2 regions of the Cellulosilyticum sp. genome follow, and region 1 is predicted to be linked to the other one. Evidence: riboswitches for the same ligand, from Rfam matches in the RefSeq annotation. Region 1 holds a riboswitch; the other holds the start of a gene.
What was found. Region 1 has a riboswitch for thiamine pyrophosphate ahead of thiC (phosphomethylpyrimidine synthase ThiC). Riboswitches for the same ligand answer to the same signal wherever they lie in the genome.
Positions count from the first base shown of each region.

Region 2: linked by a shared signal. The riboswitch ahead of thiM (hydroxyethylthiazole kinase) and the one ahead of thiC (phosphomethylpyrimidine synthase ThiC) in region 1 are both predicted to bind thiamine pyrophosphate.

Region 1 covers NZ_CEVXFV010000021.1:6,386-10,582, reverse strand. Annotated here, with positions in the region: gene AC1VAQ_RS10505 (dihydrofolate reductase family protein) at 1-459, shown strand, start outside; gene thiC (phosphomethylpyrimidine synthase ThiC) at 541-1,845, opposite strand; TPP riboswitch at 2,017-2,113, opposite strand; gene AC1VAQ_RS10495 (DEAD/DEAH box helicase) at 2,660-4,197, shown strand, end outside.
Region 2 covers NZ_CEVXFV010000052.1:586-4,782, reverse strand. Annotated here, with positions in the region: gene AC1VAQ_RS16855 (HAD family hydrolase) at 1-466, opposite strand, end outside; gene thiE (thiamine phosphate synthase) at 460-1,137, opposite strand; gene thiM (hydroxyethylthiazole kinase) at 1,196-2,023, opposite strand; TPP riboswitch at 2,390-2,496, opposite strand; gene AC1VAQ_RS16840 (TraB/GumN family protein) at 2,589-4,010, opposite strand.

The sequences.
Region 1 (4,197 bases):
GGGGATGGAAGTGATAAAGACAATCAAGGGAGTTTCCCACGCTTTATAGAAACGGTGGATATAGTAATTTTGGGATATAAAACATACTATCAAATTGTCACAGAGCTATCTCCTGACTCATGGGCGTACCTTGGTAAAAAGAGCTATGTTTTAACGCATAAGAAATTAGATAGTACTGATGAGATTATTTTTACTGATGAAAATTTATCTGATTTAATAAACCGGCTTAAACTAGAAGATGGAAAAGATATATGGATTTGTGGTGGGGCATCTATAGTTAATCAATTGATAAATTTAGATTTAATTGACAAGGTGTGTGTTTCACTCATACCAACATTATTAGGAAAAGGCATTAGCCTATTTACAAAGCACGAAAAAGAAATGCCCCTAAAACTTATTTCAACAGAAATTAATAACGGCATAATCGACCTATTTTATGAACGCAGAGATTTTAAATAAAAGTTATGTTGGAGTTACTTTTTTTCTTTTTAAAAGTAACTCCAACATAACTTTTTTCTGTTTCCCATATACATCTCTTATTTATTCAAAGATATCAACCTTTTCTCCAGCAAGGACTTTGTTCATGCTGCGGACAGCACACATTTTACCACACATTGTACAGGTATCTTCGTGTTCGGGTTTTGATTCTTCACGATAACGTCTTGGTTTCTCTGGTTCTAAGGCGAGGTCAAACATAGCTTCCCAGTTGATATCTGCACGGGCTTTGCTCATTTTGTTATCCCAGTCTCTTGCACCAGGGATATTTTTTGCAATATCACCAGCATGGGCTGCTATTTTAGTAGCTACGATTCCTTCTTTCATATCTTCAAGGTTAGGTAGGCGAAGGTGTTCAGCTGGTGTAACATAGCATAAGAAGTCTACGCCAGCCGCTGCCGCAATAGCACCCCCGATAGCACTTGTAATGTGATCATAGCCAGGCGCAACATCTGTTACAAGTGGTCCGAGTACATAGAATGGTGCACCATGACAAAGTTTTTTCTCTAGCATAACGTTTGCCTCAATTTCATTGAGTGCCATGTGCCCTGGTCCTTCAATCATGACTTGAACATTTCTTTCCCAAGCACGTTTTGTAAGCTCTCCAAGTGTAATGAGTTCTTTGATTTGAACTGCATCTGTTGCATCAGCAATACTACCAGGTCTACAGGCATCTCCAAGACTTAAGGTAACATCATATTTTTCACAGATATCGAGAAGTCTATCATAGTATTCATAAAATGGATTTTCAGCATGATTAGCTTCCATCCAAGCAAATAGGAGAGAGCCGCCACGAGAAACGATATTTGTAAGACGTTTATTGCGTTTAAAGGTTTCAACTGTTTCACGATTAAGACCTACGTGAATTGTCATGAAGTCTACGCCGTCTTCAGCATGTTTTTCAACTACTTTAAAGAACTCATCTATTGTGATATCTGCAATGTCTTTTTGTAAGAAACCAATGGCATCGTACATTGGTACTGTTCCAATCATAGCAGGAGCAGTGGCAATGAGTTTTTTTCTAAACATTTCTGTATGACCATAGTTTGAAAGGTCCATAATAGCTTCAGTTCCCATTTGAATCGCCATATTTACCTTTTCCATTTCTTTTTCAATGTTGCAGCAGTCTCTAGAAATACCAAGGTTAACGTTGATTTTAGTTTTTAAGCCTTCACCTACACCTTCAGCAGAAAGACAAGCATGATTTTTATTAGCAGGAATAGCAATTTTACCCTCAGCTACTTTTTGCATAATAAGTTTTACATCTACATTTTCCTTTTTTGCAACAGTTTCCATTTCCTTTGTGACAATCCCTTTTTTTGCAGCATCCATTTGTGTTGTATAATTCACTTTAAAGCCTCCCATTTTATAGTATTCTCAAACATTCTAAAGCTGAAATTATTTTTATTTATAAGGGGTACAATATAAAAAGCAATAAAAAAACCTCCAAATAGAAAATCTATTTAGAGGCAATAAAATTTATGGTTTGAAGGATTTAAATATCTATATAAAAGATAATTAATCATAATCGACTTGCTTCCCTACGATGGTATTAACCATATCAGGTTCAACGAGTTGGAATAATCCTCTCAGCCAAATGGCACCCCTAGCTAGTGTGTTTGTATAATTTAGTATAATATACAGATTAATAAAAGTAAACTTTAAATTCAATGAAATATAAAAAGATAAATAAAAAACGTGGTAAATAATGGAATTAATTTAACGATAAATAGCTTGTATAAAATAAATGGGAAATAGTGTAAAACGTATGCTTTTAAATACCTATATTATAAATAGGAAGAAATTTTTTTTGGTTTTGGGCATATTTTGAAGGCTATGGAACATTTTACTCCTTGAGGTTTTTCCAAATATGTAGTATTATTCAATGTAGTATGTAAGCGAAGACTCGTTTTTTATGGATTAGGAAAGTATAACTATAATTTCCTATCCTAAAGATAACGCGACGCTAGACTCTTTATTTTAGAGTAGGAAAGTTCGGTTTTTAACTGTGCGGCTCAAATATAGATAATGTGACGCTAGTCACTTTATTTAAGAGCAAGGAAGTTCGAGTAGAAAACGGTGTTTCAAATATTTTCTTACTCCGAAGAGAAGATGGCACTAGCCATTTGATGTTTATATAAATTATAGATAGATTGTAGAGGTAATGATCATAGAAAGTATATTATTTAACCAATTAGAAGTATCAGAAGAAATTATTAGAGCGGCTCAGGACATGGGATTTGAGGAGACAACTCCTATTCAAGCAAAAGCAATCCCAGTTATTTTAGAAGGAAAAGACATTATTGCACAAGCACCTACAGGAACAGGTAAAACATGTGCTTTCGGTATCCCAGCAATCGAACTTGTGGATACAAGTGATGATAATGTACAAGTTTTAATTCTTTGTCCAACACGTGAGCTCGTTATCCAAGTAGCTGAAGAAATAACAGCTTTATCAAAATACAAAAAGGGTGTACGTGTCCTTCCGATTTATGGTGGACAACAAATTGATCGTCAAATTTCTGCCCTTAGAAAAAAACCACAAGTTATCATTGGAACACCAGGTCGTGTAATGGATCACATCAGAAGAAGAACACTTAAACTTGATGATTTAAACATGATTATCTTAGATGAAGCAGATGAAATGCTTAACATGGGATTCCGTGAAGATATTGATATTATTTTAGAAAGTGTACCAGAAGAACGTCAATTCGTACTTTTCTCAGCGACACTTGCAAAAGCAATCTTAGACATTGCAAACAAATATCAAAATGATCCAGTAAAAGTAAACGTAGTTCATAAAGAGCTTACAGTACCTACTATCGAGCAGTACTACTTAGAAGTTAGAGATGCTAACAAAGTAGAGGTATTATCACGTTTAATCGATGCAAATAACTTCAAACTTTCAGTAGTATTCTGTAATACAAAACGCCGCGTTGATGACCTTTGCCGTGATCTTCAAGCAAGAGGATACAGTGCAGAATCTCTTCATGGTGATATGAAACAACTTCAAAGAGATAATGTTATGTCTCGTTTCAGAAATGGTCTTATTGATATTCTTATTGCAACAGACGTAGCAGCTCGCGGTATTGACGTTGATGATGTAGATGCAGTATTCAACTATGATGTACCAAGTGATGAAGAATATTATGTACACCGTATCGGTAGAACTGGTCGTGCAAAACGTCAAGGTGTATCTTATACATTTGCAGCTGGTAAAGAACTTGTTAAATTAAGAGATATCCAACGTTATACAAAATCAAAAATTAAACTTATCAAACCACCTTCAATCGAAGATATCCAAGAAAATAAACTTTCAGGTATCATGGATGAAGTAAAAGAAGTACTTGCTGAAGGCGGACTTTCTAAATATACAAATTATATTGAAACACTTTTAGAAGAAGTGGGCGATATCACAGAAGAAAACTATGCAACTTCTCTTGAAGTAGCAGCAGCTTTCCTTAAAATGACTATGGACAAACTTGTAATGGGTGCATCTGCAGAGCTTTCTGTAGAAGATTTATCAGCGCGTTCAAGCTTTGATGCAAGTAAATTTGATGGCAACATGGTTCGTCTTTTCATCAACCTTGGTAAAAAAGACAACTTACAAGTTTCAGACTTAGTTAAATTCATTGCATCTAACTGTGAAATTAAAGGAAAAGAAATTGGTCGTGTAGATATGCTTGAGAAATTCTCATTCTT
Region 2 (4,197 bases), on a different contig from region 1:
CTTTATAAATAGCCGGTTCATCTTTCCAGTGTCCAATATCCCCACAACTAACTACCACTTCAAAATAATCTAAAATGCCTAGTCTCTTAAGCCCTATTAACGCCAATTCTCTATCTGTCGCTGTAGCAATGCTCATTTTATAGCCCTTATTTCTTAAGCGTTCCAAGACTTCCTTTGTCCCTTTCTTTAAAGGTACCGTCTCAGCATAAGCCCGGCGCATCAAATCATTAATGCCAGCTACAATATCCTCTACGGACATTTGTAAACCTAAATCACTTCTAAAATAATGTGCTGTATCTATAAAGCTTAATTCCTTTAAACGATCATTAATATCTTCTGGTGGCTGAATCCCATTATTCTTTAATAAAGTTCCGCCAATGCCACGCCAAGTTGGCATAGAATCCAGTAATGTCCCATCCATATCAAAAATAATGCCCTTTATTTCAGGCCTATTCACTTTTAGCATTTTTCACTCTCCTTAACTTTTACCATCTCTTTACTCAATTCCTTCAGTACTCTAGTAGCCTCCTCAATATTTTCTTGTGCGAAGATAGCTGATACTACGGCAATGCCATCCGCACCATAGCCTGCTAACTCCATGAGATTTTCTTTATTAATACCACCAATTGCTACAATTGGAATATGTACATTTTTGCGAATTTCTTTAAGTGTCTCACGTGAAGTTGCATTAGCATCCTTTTTAGTAGAAGTCGTAAACATTGCACCAACACCAATATAATCCGCCCCCGCTTCTTGTGCACTTATGGCCTGTTCTACTGTTTGTGCTGATACACCCAATATCTTATCTGGGCCAAGTTTTGTCCTTACGTCTTGTGCTGCCATATCCTTTTGCCCCACATGTACGCCATCTGCATCTACCGCCAAAGCAACATTTACATTATCATTAATAATAAAAGGTACCTTATAAGCATCTGTTAGTTTTTTAATTTTCTTAGCTTCTTCAATAAACGCCTCTTCATCTAAATCCTTTTCTCTAAGTTGCAAGCAAGTAATGCCACCTTTTAATGCTGCTTCAACCTGTTCCTCTAATGCTTTACCATTTAACCAACTTCTATCTGTTACAGCATATAAACACATAGCCGCCTGGTCTATATTTAATTTATTTTCCATCTTCATTACCCTCTTCCTTAGTTCTTTATGCGTTATTGATTTTACCAGATACCCTTTGTAAGACTTAGCGCAGCTGTATTCTTGCGCCTTTAGCTAAAATCTCTCCATCTATTAGGCTCATGTAATCCATTAAGTATACCTTAAAGCTTCCAGTCCCTTCACCATTTACTTGAACTTTATTATAAGCAAGTTCACCGCAAAGCCCCATTGCACTTACTGCAGCAGCTGTTGCTTCTAATATGTTATCTTGATTTGCACCACAGTAACTTCCAATAACACTTGTTAACATACATCCTGTTCCAGTAATCCTAGACATCATACTATGCCCATTACGAATAACATATGCCATATCGCCTTGTGCAACTATATCAATCATGCCCGTAATTGCAATGACTGCATTTAATCTTCTACTTAAACTCTTTGCTAACATAATGGCCTGGTCTAGATTTTCTTCATTTATTTTATCTTCCCCTACTGCATCCACACCTTGTGTTACACCTGAGCCTTCATAGATTGCTTTAATCTCAGATATATTGCCTCGAATAACAGAAACTTTTACTTCCTGTAAAAGTTGAAGAACCGTCTGCATTCTAAGCTCCGAAGCACCTATTCCTACTGGATCTAAAATAACCGGATGACCTAGATGATTCGCTCTGCGTCCTGCTCTAATCATAGAATCTATCGTCCTTATATTTAAGGTCCCAATATTAATTACCAATGCGTGACACATACTTGTAATATCTTCAACCTCCAAAACATCATCCGCCATAATAGGGGAGCCACCACTGGCTAATACAATATTGGCACAATCATTGACCGTTACATAATTTGTAATGCAATGCACCAAAGCGCCATTTTCACGTATATTTCTAACAATACTGTTTAATTCCATTATTTTAATCTCCCTTTCCTAATATCCATTAACGTTTACTTCATATTCAATGTAAATTAATTGCCACTTCAAACTTAATCTATTCATGTGCCAATAATTTTTTTGCAAAGTGCCTCTCTGATTAAATAATACAGTTAATTATATAACATTTATTTGTATTTTAAATATAAAGACGTTTGGCCCGTAATTTAAAATTACACTTTTGCACAAAAAACTTTTGTATAGAAATTCTTATATAGAAATTTTTATATAGAAAAAGGAGCTTTATACTAAGTTAGTACAACAGCTCCTTATTTCCTCATTTATTTAACCACGTAACTATTACTCTATTAAAAAATAGTAAAACTATTTTAGGATAAAATTACCCCTTTAATTTCATAATGTTCCCTACGTTGGCATTATCCAAATCAGGTCATAGGTCGAAGCTGTCAACTTCCTCTCAGCCTGCCTCACAGGCTCCCTCCACTATCTTAGCTTTTTAATCTCTTACTTTAAGTCTATTTATATTCTTCCAGACTCTTTCTTTATTATATCACTACTTGTCTTTATCTCAAAACAAAGACCACTATTTAATTTGTGTTACAGTATATCCCTTTGCTTTTAATTGATCAATTACACTATTATCTCGTGCACTAATGTAATGCGCTGCCCCCACTATTATAAAATATGTGTTTCCAGTCTCATTATTTAAGCACCCCTCAATTTTTTCTGCCATCTTTGCATCACGATTTGTGAGTAATTTATCTATGTATTCCTTAGTTAACACTTCATTTCCTAAATCAACATTACTTGTATCATAATATACCTTAAATCCTTCAATATCTCCAGCCTTCATTAACGTTAACCATTGATCATTCATTGCTTTAATCTCTTCTTCACTTAAAGCTTCACTTGAATCCTCACTATATAACAAATTATATAAATTTCCTAACAGTAAGTATTCCTGCAATTCATCAGAAAAACTATCAAACATTTTTGCCTGTATCTCATAGCTCTCTAACGGATAAATCTCCTTATCATCATAATACGCCTTATAAAAGAAATAATTATCAATGCCATACTCTACAGCTTCTTGCGACTCTTCAACTTCTCTTATATCACTTAAACTTAAAGTAGATACATAATTACTCAAATACCAGACCTTAAATTTATTAAGCTGTGTTTCTGTTAAGCCTATCGCTTCTTTGCATGATAACAATAAATCATATGTTTCCTCTGAAACATGATCCTTTAATGAAGAACCATCATCATAAAGTGCTAAATTAGCAAATTTATTATAATCTGCTTCATCTGATGTATCAATTTCAAATCCAATCACATCAGCCGTATCATAGGCCTCTAATATCTCTTGAGCAAAAGGATACAATCTAGCATCCGCTGCATGGATAGAACCAAATAGATATACATCATTTTTTCCGCCTTCTACTTTCCAAAAGTAACCTTTGCTCCCTGCATCCAATTGATTATATACCCAATCTGTAATACGTGTGCCAAATACAATAGCTTCTTCTATAGTACATACCCTATTTAATTTAAAATCCTTAGTATTTCCGGATAAAATATTGTTTTTTTGCATAAATTCTATAGCATCTATTTCATCTAATCCTAAGTCTACTGGGTACTCATAATTCTTAAGTACTAAAAATAACCCTCTTAAAACTTCTCCTCTTGTATTACCCTTAACCTGTTCATCTATAGCATTTTCTTTTAATTTTACCCCACTTATGCTCTGTATCTTCTCACTAATTCCCTTTTTCAACGTAGCAATCTGCGCCTTAGTAATCTTAGCCTTAAAATTCTCATGCCAAGTCAAAGGATATATGCCATAATTCTGTCCCTCCATGACCGCTTCCATAGCCCATGCGCTAGGATAATCATTACTTACCTGTTCCTGTGCCATAACTGGTGCTACACACATTATGCCAACTAACATCACTGCACAGAGCTTCCTTACATTGTTCTTCCACTCATACAAGACTCTAACCATTTCAACACCACCCTATTTTTAGTCCCTATTATTAATATTCGTCTCATTTATTATAGCACTACCTATTCAAAACAAATACAAATTAATGGAATATTTAAATTACATATTTATTGTAGATTTCACATTTATAAATTTTAGTTATTCATAACTTTTAGTAATGTGAAATCATTGAGAGAAAGCAATTTAC